Regions from separate parts of the Pedococcus aerophilus genome, predicted to be linked through region 1. Evidence: riboswitches for the same ligand, from Rfam matches in the RefSeq annotation. Region 1 holds a riboswitch; the other holds the start of a gene.

The links. Region 1 has a riboswitch for cyclic di-AMP ahead of ABD286_RS12130 (C40 family peptidase). Riboswitches for the same ligand answer to the same signal wherever they lie in the genome.
Region 2: another riboswitch for cyclic di-AMP. It lies ahead of ABD286_RS12835 (transglycosylase family protein); the one in region 1 lies ahead of ABD286_RS12130 (C40 family peptidase).

Annotation. Positions count from the first base shown of each region.
Region 1 is NZ_BAAARN010000003.1:18,285-25,437, forward strand. Features, by position in the region: gene ABD286_RS12100 (calcium:cation antiporter) at 1-272, shown strand, start outside; gene ABD286_RS12105 (hypothetical protein) at 294-848, opposite strand; gene ABD286_RS12110 (O-acetyl-ADP-ribose deacetylase) at 899-1,429, shown strand; gene ABD286_RS12115 (DsbA family oxidoreductase) at 1,433-2,107, opposite strand; gene ABD286_RS12120 (hypothetical protein) at 2,196-2,675, shown strand; gene ABD286_RS12125 (DUF305 domain-containing protein) at 2,740-3,384, shown strand; gene ABD286_RS12130 (C40 family peptidase) at 3,477-4,259, opposite strand; cyclic di-AMP (ydaO/yuaA leader) riboswitch at 4,262-4,459, opposite strand; gene ABD286_RS12135 (iron-dependent transcriptional repressor DtxR) at 4,658-5,356, opposite strand; gene ABD286_RS12140 (MFS transporter) at 5,436-6,677, opposite strand; gene ABD286_RS12145 (hypothetical protein) at 6,747-7,153, shown strand, end outside.
Region 2 is NZ_BAAARN010000003.1:164,711-171,863, forward strand. Features, by position in the region: gene ABD286_RS12820 (PAS and ANTAR domain-containing protein) at 92-721, opposite strand; tRNA gene ABD286_RS12825 (tRNA-Thr) at 1,151-1,223, opposite strand; gene aqpZ (aquaporin Z) at 1,464-2,264, shown strand; gene ABD286_RS12835 (transglycosylase family protein) at 2,358-3,077, opposite strand; cyclic di-AMP (ydaO/yuaA leader) riboswitch at 3,088-3,242, opposite strand; gene ABD286_RS12840 (threonine/serine exporter family protein) at 3,421-4,920, opposite strand; gene ABD286_RS12845 (serine/threonine-protein kinase) at 4,920-6,650, opposite strand; gene ABD286_RS12850 (CBS domain-containing protein) at 6,692-7,120, opposite strand.

The DNA of each region.
Region 1 (7,153 bases):
CCGCCCAGCGCAACCGCATCCAGATCAGCCTCAACCTCGCCCTCGGGTCCGCGATGGCCAGCATCGGCCTGACCATCCCTGCCATCGCGATCGCCTCGATCTGGCTCGACGGACCACTGCTCCTCGGCCTGGGTTCGACGCAGATGGTGCTGCTCGGTCTCACCGTCCTCGTCAGCGTCCTCACCGTGGTCCCGGGTCGCGCGACCCGACTCCAGGGCGGCGTGCATCTCGTCCTGCTCGCGGCGTTCGTCTTCCTCGCCGTCAACCCCTGACCGGTATGCCGCCGCCGCACCTCACCGGCGCCGGCGGCGGTCGGCAGCACGGTCCCGGCGCCGTCGGCTGAGCCGGGTCCAGACCCAGATCGGGCCGAGCAGGACCAGGCGCAGGGCGGTGTCCTTGAGCCACAGCAGCGCCAGGGCGAAGGCGGCGATGACGACCGCCCAGCCAGAGGCCCGAGCGACGTCCCACGGCCCGCTCGGGTCGAGGAGCACCTCGCCGGGGTCGTCCGCAAGGCGGCGGACGGTCACCGTCGACCCGACGGCATACCGGCCCTCACAGGTGGGTTCGGAGAAGGTGCCGGGCAGGCCGGAGCGTGGCTCCGCCACGGCGAACTCGGTGAGGATCGTCGACCGGCAGCCGTAGCGCGAACCCGTGGGCAGCGCGCCCAGCCGGTCGTCGAGTCCCACGACGACAGCCTGCTCGTCGGGCTGGGACCACCACCGGGCCTCGGACAGGACCCCGACCGCAGCCGTGCCGAGCGACACGACCGCCACCCCGGCCAGCGCCCGGCGGACCCACCGCGGCCACGGTCGCCGCACCCGGTGCTCGGGCCACTCCTGGATCGCCACGCCCGCGAAGCTACCGGGCGGTCGCCGGCTCGGCGTCCTAGCGTGGCTGCATGACCCGCATCGAGGCCGTGCGCGGCGACATCACCCGTGAGCACGTGGACGCGATCGTCAACGCGGCGAACTCGGCCCTGCTCGGTGGGGGCGGTGTCGACGGGGCCATCCATGCCGCAGCCGGACCGACCCTGCTCGCAGAGTGCCGACTGCTGCGCGCGACCACCCACCGCGACGGCCTCGAGGTCGGTGATGCCGTGGCGACCGGCGCCGGCGACCTGCCTGCCCGCTGGGTCATCCACACCGTCGGGCCGGACAGGCACCGGGGCCAGACCGACCCGGCCCAGCTCGCCTCGTGCTTCACCCGGAGCCTCGCCGTCGCGCGCGAGGTCGGCGCGCGCTCGGTGGCGTTCCCGGCCGTGAGTGCCGGCGTCTACGGTTGGGACGCCGACGAGGTCGCGCGGGTCGCCGTTGCGGCCGTGCGCCACGAGCGCGCCGCCCACCCGGACAACGAAGACGTGATCGACGTCGTCCGTTTCGTGCTGTTCAGCGATCGGCTGCTGGCGGCGTTCGAGGCGGTCCTGGCCTGAGGATCAGGTGTCGGCCGTCGCCGGCTCGTCGTCGGCGGCAGCCGCCTCGATGAGCTTGCCGATGATTTCCACGGTGTGCACGCCCGACAGCCCGACCTTCTGGTTGCCCATGTAGAACGGCACGCCGGTGATCCCGAGCTCGCGGGCGGCCTCCTCGTCCCCGCGGACCTCCTCGGTGTACTCGTCCCCGGCCAGCACGGCCGACACGCGGCGGCCGTCCAGCCCCGCCTCGGCACCGAGGCGCTGGAGGGTCTCGATGTCGTCGATGGCCTTGCCCTCGGTGAAGTGGGCGTTGAACATCCGCTCCAGCACGGCGCCCTGCAGTGCCGGCCCTCCCTGGGCCAGGCCGAGGGCGACGAGCCGGTGGGCGTCGAAGGAGTTGGACCGCAGCTGCGTGTCCACGTCGATCTCGATGCCGTCCGGTCGGCCCAGGGTCGCGGGGCGCTCCGCCATCTCCCGGGCCCCGGCGAGGTCGGTGCCGTACCGACCGGCTAGCCAGGCGAGCACGGTGTCCCCGGTGCCCTTCGGCGTGCTGGGGTCGAGCTCGAAGGCGTGGTAGGTCACCGTGACCTCTGCCGGGTGGGCGCTCTCGGCGATGGCCAGCTCGAGGCGCCTCTTGCCGAGGTAGCACCACGGGCAGACCACGTCGGCCCAGACGTCGATCTCCACTGCGTTCATCGGTCCATCCTCACACGGGTGCGGCGCAGGCGGCAGGGGCGGGACCTGTGGCCCGGTCTGCCCGGCGACGCCGACGTAGGCTGGTGCGGTGAGGAAAGCAACCGGACGGTATGCAGCGCGCGGGCTCGCGCGCTCCCTCACCGGTGCCCTCGTGCTGCTCGGGGTGATGGTCATGCACGGGTTCGGGATCGGCCACGGCGGGCTCCTGCCCGGACACCAGCCCGGCCACGGCCCTGCGCCCGTGCAGCACGCGCCGACTCAGGTCCAGGCCCCTCACGCCGACCAGTCAGGGCACCCCATGATGTCGATGGCCCCTCAGGTCGTCATCCTCGTCGCCACCGTCGCTGCGGTCACGCCGACGGACGACCTGACCGGGCACGGTGGAGAGATCTGCACCGCGGTGCTCCGCCTGCTGCTCGGCCTGCTGACGTTGCTGGCGGCCCTGGCCCTCCTGGGTCGCCCCGGCCACGCCGCTCCCGTGCAGACCGTGCGCAGGCGCCGCGTGCGCGGCAGCCCTCCGACGCGCCATACGACCTCGCTCCTGCTGCTCTGCGTCTCGCGGACGTAGGCGGGCTGCGCCCTGCCCGGGCGCGACCGCCACCCCACCCGCACCAGAACAGAGAAGGACCACCATGACCACGTTCCGCCGCGCCCTCGTGGGCGCCTCCACCACCCTCGTCCTCGGGCTGGCGCTCAGCGCCTGTGGCGACGACGACCACTCCATGATGTCGGGTTCCGGCAACGGCTCGATGATGGGCTCGAGCTCGTCGTCAGGCAGCCCCGGTGCCAAGGCCACCCCGGCCACCGGGGCGCACAACGATGCCGATGTCTCGTTCGCCTCCGAGATGGTGCCCCACCACCAGCAGGCCATCGTCATGGCCGACATGGCCCTGCGCATGGGCACCAGCGAGGACTTCGTGGCGTTGGCCAAGGCCATCAAGGCCGCGCAGGCACCCGAGATCGCCCAGATGCAGGGGTGGCTCACCGGCTGGGGCGAGGACCCCGCCGGGACCGACCACGGCGCCATGGGGCACGACATGGGCTCGATGGGCGGCATGATGAGCGACGACGACCTGACCGCGCTCGAGGGCACCCCGCGAGCGAAGTTCGAGGGGATGTGGCTGACGATGATGATCGAGCACCACGAGGGCGCGGTCGAGATGTCCCGCACCGAGCTCACGGAAGGCAGCAACGCCGAGGCGAAGAAGCTGGCCCGGTCGATCATCGACTCCCAGACCGCCGAGATCGCGACCATGGAGGCCATGCTCGCCGGCTGAGCAGGACGACCCCGGCACGCAGCGAAGGGCCCCCACCGCGTTGCGGTGGGGGCCCTTCGTGGAGCTGGAGGTCAGCCTCGGAGCGGATGCGCTCAGGGGCGACCGAAGGTGGCGCTGGAGGACCAGATGTCGCGCAGGGCGACGGCCTTGCCGGTGCGCGGGCTGTCCCACATCTTGCCGTTACCGGCGTAGATGCCGACGTGGTAGGCCGGGGAGCCCATGAACACGAGGTCACCGGGCTGCGGGTTCGACACCGGGGTGACGGCCTGACGCTGCTGCTCGGCCGTGCGCGGCAGGTTGATGCCGACCTGGCGGAACACGTAGGACGTGAAGCCAGAGCAGTCGAAGCCCGCGGGGGTGGTGCCCCCGTAGACGTACATGATGCCGGCGTACTGCGCCGCGATGCCGAGGACGCCACCGGCGGCCGGCTTCGAGGACGTCTTGGCTGCAGGCTCCGCTGCGGCCTTCGCGGGCGCCTGGCGCTGCGTCGAGCGGCTCGCGGTGCCGGGGGCCTCGCGGGTCTCGCGGGTCTCGGCGACCGGGACCACGACAGGGCGCGGCTTCGGCTTGGGCTTCGGCTTGGCGGTGGCAGTGAAGCCGATGACACCGAACGCGTCGGCGGCCTGCGGGGCAGCGGCCTTGGGCGCCTGGACGGCCACGGGGGCAGCGGCGGTGGCTGCACCCTTGGTGGACGGCTCGGCGGACGGGGCGGCAGAGGCGGGAAGAGCGAACGACGCCACGAGACCACCAGAGGCCGCGATCACGGCGGAGGTCTTGACGGCGGGCTGAGCGGCCTTGGCGGCGATGTCAGCGAGCTCGGAGACAGGGTTGAAACGACCCGGCGCGCGATGGCGACCAGTTGAGTGTGAAGCCACGATGGTTGAACCTCCAGCGCCTACGAGGTGAGCTGTCGGGTTCGGGTGGAGGTGTGTCACCCGGCCCTCGTGGTCTGCCGCCCGACCTTGCGGGCGCTCACACGAGGACTTAACCCCAAGGACTGTCCGGAGACGGCCCGAAATTGGGTCCCCCGCTCCTGCCAAGCGGTGTTGCTGGTGGACCCGGGCGTGGTGACAGGACTAGGCGTTTCCACAACGGGCCAGTCTCTTCGGGGGGCGAAGAGGCCTCGGACACCGTACCCAAAGGCCTCGGCAATGTCACATTCGTGTCACGGCGAGTCAAGAAAACGCCAACAAACGGCCCTCAACGTGCATCGAAGGCGGGCCTGGACCCCGGTGTTCGTGCTCAGCGACCCATAGGCGCTACCACGGACCGATCAGATGAGCGCGGCGAAGACGTGCTGGGCGACGTCGTCGGGCAGGGACACCGCGGTGGAGTCCGGAGCGTCCTCGCGGACGGCCACGACCCGGCCCTCGGCACGGTGCACACGGACCCGCTCGCCGGGCAGCAGCCGGGCCACGGTCAGCAGCGCGAGCGCCTCGTGGTCGACCTGGACCGGCTCACCGATCCGGCGCACGAGGACGGTCTCGGGCTGCTCGCCGGCGAGCTCGGTGAGGGTCTGCAGACCGGTGCGGAAGCCCTCCATCGGCTCCTCCTCACCCAGCTCGTCGAGCCCGGGGATGGGGTTGCCGTACGGCGAGTCGTGGTGGTCCTTGAGCAGGGCGAGGATCTTGCGCTCCACCCGCTCGGACATCACGTGCTCCCAGCGACAGGCCTCGTCGTGGACGTACTCCCACTCGAGCCCGATCACGTCGACGAGCAGCCGCTCGGCCAGGCGGTGCTTGCGCATGACCCGCGTCGCGAGCAGGCGGCCCTGGTCGGAGAGCTCGAGGTGGCGGTCGCCGCCGAGGCTGAGCAGACCGTCCCGCTCCATGCGGGCGACGGTCTGGGAGACCGTGGGGCCGGAGTGCCCGAGACGCTCGGCGATGCGGGCGCGCAGGGGGACGATGCCCTCCTCCTCGAGCTCGAAGATCGTCTTGAGGTACATCTCGGTGGTGTCGATCAGGTCCGTCACAGGCCAAGCCTCTCACCTGCGGGTGTCACCTCGCGCCGAGCGTCGTCGGATCCGCGATCGATCTCGACGGCGGACGGAGTCAGGCGCGGCGGCGGACGGGGTCGAACCGTGGCACCCAGTAGGCCAGCCACCCGCCTCCCAGGATGCTCAGCGCACCCACCGTGACGATCGCGGCCGCCAGCGGCGCCACGAGCGCGATCGCGCCGACCAGCAGGGGCCCGGCCGTCCCGCCGAGGTCTGCCATCAGCCGCCAGCCACCGAGGAACTGCGGCCGGGCCTCCGGTGGCGCTGCGTCCGCGCCCAGCGTCATGACGATGCCCGAGCCGATGCCGTTGCCGAACGCCATGACCATCGCCACCGCGGTCAACGGCACGATCGAGGCCGTCAGCGGCAGCAGCATCATCCCCACGCCGAGGACGAGCACGGTCGGCACGGCGATCCACGCCCTGCCCCACCGGTCCATGACGAGCCCGGCCGGGTAGAAGAGCAGCATGTCCACGGCGCCCGCGATCCCGAACACCAGCGCGGTGTCGGACGCGGAGATCCCGATCGACTCCGCATACAGGGGGAGCACAGAGGTCCGGCAGGCCCGCGCGCCGGCGATGACGAGCACGCCGCTCCCCAGGGCGAGGAGGGTGCGGCGGTGGCTGCCGAGCACCGACCACACCGACGCCCCGGACCGCTCCACCATGGAGGCCTCGTGGGTGGCGGTGAGGTCGGGACCGAACGCGACGAGCAGGAACGCCGCGAAGGCACCCACCGCCGCGACGAGGTATGCCGCGCGGATGCCGCCCTGGTGCACGGCCAGGGCCCCGAGGAAGGGCCCGACGAACAACCCGATGCGGTTCACCCCGCCGAGCGTGGACAGGGCGCGGGCGCGCATGCCGAGGGGGACGGCGTCGGTGAGGTACGCCTGTCGGGCGAGGTTGAAGACGGCTGCCTCGAGACCGACGGCAGCGGTGGCGAGCGCGAAGACCCACAGGTTCGGTGCGAAGGCGCCGGCGAGCATCGCCGCCACCTCGACGAGCGCGGCACCCATCAGCGCCCGGGTCTCCCCGATCCGGCTGACGATGGCGCCGGCGGGGAGGGCGGCCAGCAGCTGGGCGAACCCCACGAGCGCGACCATCCCGGCCGCGACGGTCACCGAGGCACCGAGCTCACGGGCGCGCAGCACCATGACCGGCAGGACCGCGCCCTGACCGACCGCCGCGAGGACCGTCGGGCCGAACGCCGGGACCGCGATGGCCCGGAGGCTAAAGGAGTCCGTGGCGGGGGCCGCCCGGTCGGGTCGTGGTCCTGGTCGTCGGGTGGAGTCGGTCATCGCCCACCATTCTCGTCCGCGGTCCGGGTCAGCGCTCGACGGGCTCGCGGGACGGACTACGTTCGGAGCATGGCTTTCCTCGTGCCGGCGCGGTTCAGCGGTCCTCCCGAGTCGGGCAACGGCGGCTGGGTCAGCGGCCACCTCGCGCAGGACGTGACCACGTCCCCCGACCTGCCCGCGGTGACGGTGCGGCTGCGGACTCCCCCGCCGCTCGACCGCGCGATGGCGGCCCGGACCGTCCCGAGGGGGCCCGACGGCGCGAGCACCGTGGAGCTCTTCGACGGCGACCTGCTGGTGGCACAGGCACAGGCCGCGCAGGGGCCGTCACGGGACGGCATACCGGGGCCGGTGTCGTTCGTGGCCGCGCAGGCAGCCGGCGAACGCTACGAAGGACTCGAGGGCCACCCCTTCCCCACCTGCTACTCGTGCGGCACCGGCCGCTCGGCCGACGACGGCCTGCGCCTGCAGCCCGGACG
Region 2 (7,153 bases), 150 kb from region 1:
ACCTCGCACCCGTGGCTCGGCAGCACGCGTGGGGACGCGGTACCGAGAGCGCCGAGTCACGGGTCGCCCATCGTGTGCTGAGCGCGTGGACTCACGCGGGTGTGCCACTGAACATCTGCCGGATCCGCGTGACGTCGTCCTCGGACCCGCAGACCCCGTCAGAAACAACTCGAGCAGCCAGATCTCGAAGCTTGATGTTGTGGTTCTGCGAAAAGCGCTGGAGCACAGCGAAAGCGGCGGCCTCGTTCATGCCGAAGGTGGCCATGATCGCTCCTTTCGCCTGCTCGATCACGGCTCGGTGCTCGGCTGAGGCTTCCACAGCCTCGGCCGCACCCTGCCGGACGGAGTTGGTGATGTCCACCATGAACCCCTGCACCCGCTCCACCTGCCCAGGGGCGGCTCGACTCTCACCGGCAAGGACCACGTGATGAATCGTCCCTCGGGGGTCGCAGATTCGGAACTCACACGAGAAGGGGCCCGGGGTCTGGAGGGTGCGCTGGAACATTCCGAAGATCGTGTCTCGGTCCTCGGCGACGATGCGCGCCAGCATGTGCGCCGTCTTCACAGGCTGCCCCTCGGCCACACCGTACAGAGCCCTGATGCCTTCGGAGCAGGTCCAAGTGTCCGTGTTCACGAGGTAGTCGAACATCAACGACGGGCCGAGGTTGTCAACGGCTTCGAACGGCACTTCATCCTCCAGCAATGCGTCTGGTCGCGTCACTGGCCGGCTTTCTGACCTGCGCCGATGCTAATACAGGGAGAGGCGTCAAAGCCAAGCCTTCACACGGGACTGCGGCAGCACCTTCGGCCCGCGGCCTTGACGTTCAACTGCACGACGTAGCCGCCGCGTCCACATGACGGGAACGACGCGGCCACGTAGGTCGCGGTCCGGATCAGGCGTCGCAGTCGCCACGCGAGCCCGACTTCGCCAGTCACGAGCGATGAGGTGGGCGATGGTCAGGAACGTGATGTGGCGCAGGGACTGCTCGACGCTGAACGGGTCGGCACCGCCGTCGCCACCGTCACCGACCCCACGTCTTCCAGCCGCCCTCGAAGGAGCAGATCCGCGGCGGTTCGTGGGCGAAGAGGATGGCCAAAACGATGGGGTGGGGTGGTTACCGGACCGAGGAGGTGTTTCCGCTGGGCCAAGGGCCGACGAGGGGACTTGAACCCCTAACCCCCTGTTTACAAGACAGGTGCGCTGCCAATTGCGCCACGCCGGCACGCCTGCCGACTGTTCGTCGACGGACGGCGACGATGCTACCGACGTCAGCTCGGACGACGACACCCAGTCGCCGACAGGCAGCGGAGAGGACGCCCCTCGGTCCAGACTCCGAGGACCGCAGCAGACGCCTGATGCACCTGGGTGACAGGCCTCACACCCGAGAAGTTCGCGATAGGGCGTGCCGTTTTCCCGGGTCGGGACGACGAAGTGGTGACAACACTTCCGAGAGAGGATCCCGATGCCCAACCACCCGACCCCCGCCCCTGCCGACCGACCGGTCGAGTACAGCCTGGCTCGTCGCCTGTCCGCCGAGTTCGTTGGCACCCTGTGGCTCGTCCTCGCCGGCTGCGGAACCGCCGTGCTGGCCGCCACCGCCACCGCGGAGTCCGGCGGGTCGGCGCTGTTCGTCGGCGTCGGCTACCTCGGCGTCGCGCTCGCCTTCGGCCTGGCGGTCACCACGATGGCCTACGGCCTCGGCCACGTCTCGGGCGGTCACTTCAACCCCGCGGTGAGCCTCGGCCTGGCGATGGCCGGACGCCTCGGCTGGCGACAGCTCCCGACCTACTTCCTGGCCCAGCTCGGTGGCGCCATCACCGGCGCGGCCATCGTGTTTGCGGTGGCCTCCGGGCGCGACGGCTTCGACGCTGCCGACGGCTTCGCCACCAACGGGTATGGCGCGGCGTCGCCCCAGGGGTACGCCATGACGGCCGCGCTGGTCACCGAGTTCGTCCTGACCGCAGTCTTCGTGGTGGTCATCCTCGGTGCGACCGACTCGGCAGCACCCAAGGGCTTCGCACCGCTGGCCATCGGCCTGACCCTGACCGTGGTGCACCTGATCTCGATCCCGGTAACCAACACGTCGGTCAACCCCGCCCGCTCCATCGCCCCAGCCCTGTTCGCCGGGGGCACGGCCCTGAGCCAGGTCTGGCTGTTCGTCCTCGCACCGCTGGCCGGAGGCCTGGTGGCTGGCGTCGCCTACAAGGCGCTGTTCGCCTCCCCCACCGACCCCGCCACCCTTCAGGACGCCTCCCGCACCTGATCCCGACACCGCTGATCCTGGTCCCACCGATACCGGCGCCGGACATGCAGAAGGGCCACCGGACATCCGGTGGCCCTTCTCCCAGTGCAGTGGTCAGCGACGGTTGAGGTACGCCTGGAGCGTCTTCACCGTGGCGCGGTCCAGCGTGCGGGCACCGTTCTTCTTGGCGCCGATCTTGGTCTGGAGGGCGCGGATCGTCTTCGGACCGACGACACCGTCGGGCGACGAGCCGACCTTGCGCTGCAGGGCCTTGACGTCGGACGTGGAGATCGCGGCGTTGACCGAGCCGCCGACCCAGCGCTCGATGGCGCGGTTGGTCTTCGGGCCGCGGATGCCGTCGACGACGAGCTTGCCGCCGGTGACGGGCTTGGCGGGGGCCTTGCGCACGGTCGAGCGGGAGGAGCGGGCGGTGCTGCCGGCACCGGCTGCACCACCGTTGGACTTGGTCAGACCCGCACGGGCGCCGCAGGTGGGCCAGGCGCCGGGGCCCTGGACCGCAAGGACCTTCTTGGCGATGGTGATCTGCTCGGCCTTGGTGGCGCGGTGCGCGGAGGAGGCGTAGCGCTCGCCACCGAACCCGTCCCAGGTGCGGTCGGAGAACTGCAGGCCGCCGTAATAGCCGTTGCCGGTGTTGATCGACCAGTTGCCACCGCTCTCGCAGGCGGCGACGCGGTCCCACACGGTGCCCGCGGAGGCAGAGGTTGCGGTGGCCATGCCACCGGCGATGGTGGCGGCGCCGGCGATGGCGACACCCGCCATGCGACGACGGACGGGCTTGGGCTTCCGGGCAGAGTGCTTCGGGGCGTAGAACATTGCAGGGGGGGTCCTTCCTGACCGGCGCCTGCGAGGTGAGCTGTCGGGTTCGGGCTGTCAGGTGCCCGGCCGGCGTGAACCGGCTTCACCCCAAGACCGCCGGGGCGGTCGCGTTGGGTCCCCCGTCCTCGTCGTTGCCCGGAGATCTTCCGGTGAAACACCCGCATGACGAGGCTCGGCGCGGCGGGTGTGCAGTGGATGGGAATGCAGTGGTGTGCAGTTGTGGGCGCGAATGCGCTGGTCAAAGGTAAGGCGCGCGCGCCTCCGGGACAAGCCGCTGGCCGAAAAACAAGCCGAAGTGGGTATGGCGCGTTCGTCCCTTTTGTGCCGTGGGCTGGTGCCGTCAGCGGCGACGGACCCGACGCTTCTGCACCATCCGGCGGTCGAACGGCGCTGCCATGAACTCCCCGAGCACGCTGCCCGCCGCGATGGCCAGCAGCACGGCCATCGCCCCCAGCAGCGTCGTGATGCCACCCTGGAGCGAGAGGCTGCCGGAGTCCGGAGACGAACCGTTCACCATCTCGTAGAGGCCGCGGAAGATCGCCAGACCCGGCAGCAGGCCGTAGGACGCGGGGACGGCCAGCACCATCGCGGGCGCCCCCATGCGCAGGGCGAGGAGGCGGCCGGCGAACCCGAGCACCGTCGCCGCGACCCCGGCGGCCGCGAGCTGGCCCAGGGCGTCGAGCCGGTCGACACCCAGGGACACGCCCACACCGACCGCGGACAGCACCCCCGCCGGCACGACGAGGTTGCGGCGGCTGCGCAGCGAGACGGCACCGGACATGCCGACGACGAAGGCACCCACGACGGCCAGGAGCACCGGCGCGCTGAGGGCACGGGTCGACATCACGGACGGCGAGACCAGCTGCAGGTCGAACGTCGAGGTGAGCGCCAGCGTCACCGACAGGCCGGTGGCGACCCCGAGGATGATGCCGGCCGTGGTCAGGAACACCCCGAACATCCGACCGGCGCCGGTCACCGAGTAGCCGGAGATGGCGTCCTCGAAGGCCGAGGCGACGGTGCGACCCGGGAGCAGCACGGTGATGCCACCGGCGACGATGAACGCGAACTCCTCCGAGGACACCGGGATCCACCCGTTCGCCCCCAGGCTGAACGCGCCCCAGGCGATCACGGTCGCGAGGAACCCACCGATCGCGCACTGGTAGAAGTCCGGGAGGCCGCGACGGCCCGTGGCGCGCGCTGCATACCCGACGAGCAGGGCCGACCCGCCCGCGACGAGCGACGCGACGATCCCCGCGCCGAGCATCAGGGCGATGGCGGCCGACAGGACGCCGAGCGAGCCACGCACCATCCACCGCGGCCAGAACCTCGGGGCCCGGCGGATCTCGCGCAGCCGTGCGGCAGCCGCCTCGAGGTCGTAGCTGCCGGCGACGAGGTTCTCGACGAACTCGTGGACGGCGGTCAGCCGGTCGAAGTCACGCGTCGCCGAACGCACGACACGCAGCATGGTGATGGGTGAGCCGGACGCCGTCGTGCACTGCACCAGCAGCGACTGGAGCGTGATGTCGACCTCGAGGTTGTCGAGCCCGGCGGCAGCGGCCACCGCGATGACCGAAGACTCGACCTGGGGGGCGCCGGCGCCGCAGCGCAGCATGAGCTCCCCGACCCGCAGGGCCAGGTCGAGCGATGCCCGCGCGTCGCGCTCCTCGGCCGCAGCCTGGCGCACCCGGGCGTTGCGGTAGGGCGTGTGGCGCAGCGAGTCGACCATCGGGATGGTGTCGGTGATCTCCTCACCGCGCCAGATCCGGCTCTGCCGCAACGTCGGACGCTTCGCCGGACGGCGCGGGGGAAGCGGAGGCGGCGGGTTGACCCCGGTGGCCATCAGGCGCCCACGCCGGGCACGGCGACCGAAGGCTGCTGGGTCGGCCACCACTGCGGCACCGCACCCTGCTGGAGGCTCCAGACCGCGAACCCGGCAGCGACGACGAGCAGGAGCCCCGCGGCGACCTTGGTCGCCCGCGGGCCCGGCGTGGTGCCCCGGACGATGCTGCGCGAGCCCCGGCGCAGGCCGGCTCCCCCGGGTCCCCACCACGCCATCAGGCCGGCGACGGCCGCGCCCACGGCGATCGGCCCTGAGTGGTCGGGCTCGGGCGAACCCCCGGTCACCGCCACGATCGCCAGCGCCGCGCTGAACACCGCGCACACCCCCACGACCGCAGGCAGGATCGCGCTGACCACCGTCGCCACGAGGCCGACGACGAGGTGCCACGGGCTGGCCGCCACGGCGAACGGGACGTCGGAGCGCCGCCGCCCGCGGTCGTGCCGGCGCAGGACGAGCGACGTCACCGAACGGTCCGCGGTCCGCGCCGCCCACGACCAGAGCAGGGCAACCACGCCCGCCACGACGGGGAAGGCCGCTGCTGCAGCGACCATCGCGAGGAGCAGTGCGAGCAGGGTGCCGGTCCGGCCGGCCCGCCCGATGCGCGGGTCGGGCTCGCCCGGCCCGCCCTCCCGGGCGGCCTCCCAGTCGGAGGACTCCCCCTCCACCTCGCCGAACCCCACGAGGTCGGCACCGCCGTCCCAGTCGCGCTCGTCGTCAGGGCCGACGTACGGGTCGTCGTCCCGGTCCACCGGGAGGGCCACCGGCCCCACGGGGCGGCGCGACAGCGGTGCGACGGGAGCTGCCGCCGGACGGTCGAACCGTGCCGTGGGCCCCTGCTCGAGCACCTGCGTATGGCGCGGGGGCGCGCTGAGCACGGCGGTCACCGGTTTGCCCGCGGCATAGCGTTCGAGCGCCTCCACCACCTCGTCCGCGTCGGGGCGCTGGTGCGGCTCCGGGGACAGCGCGGCGTGCAGGAGTGGGGCGAGCCGGGGGTCGACACCGGTGAGGTCGGCCTCGCCGCGGCTGACGCGGTTGAGCACGACGTCCATCGGGCCACGGCCGAAGGGCGGCGCGCCACTGGCGGCGAAGGCGAGCGTGGCGGCCCAGCCCCACCAGTCGGTGGCCTCGGTCACCGGCGCTCCCTCGACCACCTCGGGCGAGAGGTATCCGGGGGTGCCCATCACCAGACCGGTCATCGTGATCCGGACGTCGTCGGCGACGTGCGCGATCCCGAAGTCGATGAGGACGGGGTCGCCGTCGAGGAGCAGGACGTTCGCAGGCTTGAGGTCGCGGTGGATGACGTCGGCGGAGTGGATCGCGTCAAGCGCCTCGGCCAGGCCGCGGCCCAGCGACAGCAGCTCCCCGCCCTTGATCGGGCCGTGCTCCCTGACGACGTCGTCGAGCGCCGGCCCGGGCACGTAGCGCGTGACGAGGTAGGGGCGCTCACCGTCGAGGTCGGCGTCGATGACCGCGGCGACCCGCGGGTCCCTGATCCTCCCCAGCACGTCGACCTCGCGGGCCAGGCGCGTCCGCGCGTCGGTGTCGTGGGCGATGTGGGGGCGCAGCAGCTTGAGCGCGACGGCTCGTCCGTGCCGGTCGAGGGCGAGGTGGACGACCCCCATGCCGCCCTCGCCGATCTGCTGGATCAGGCGGTACGGACCGACCCGGGGCCCCTCGGGCGCGCTGGTGCCCTCGCCGCCGTCGCTCCCCTCGATGGCCTCCGTCCGCATCCTCCTACGGTAAGGGAGGCGGCTGGGGGAATCGGGGAGGGCTACTGCTGGATGTAGCCGACGAGCTGGTCGCGCTCGGTCTGGAGCTCGTCGATCCGGTGCTTGACGATGTCGCCGATGCTGACGATCGCCTGGAGCCGACCCTCCACGACGACGGGGACGTGCCTGATGCGCAGGTCCGTCATGGTGCGGGCAAGGTCCTCGATCGCGACCTCGGGGTCGCAGGTCGTCACCTCGGCGGTCATGATCGCCGAGATCGGCAGGGCGAGCACCGCGGCACCCTTGCTGTGCAGGTGGCGCACGATGTCGCGCTCGCTCACGATGCCGTCCACGGCGGTCTCGTCCGTGCTCACCACCACCGCACCGATGCGGTGCTCGTCGAGCAGCTGGAGGAGCCTTTCGACCGTCTCGTCCGGGCGGACGGTCACGACCTGGTCACCCTTGCGACGCACCACATCCGAGATCTTCATGGTCAGACGGTAGACCGCAGCGGGGGTCCTCGC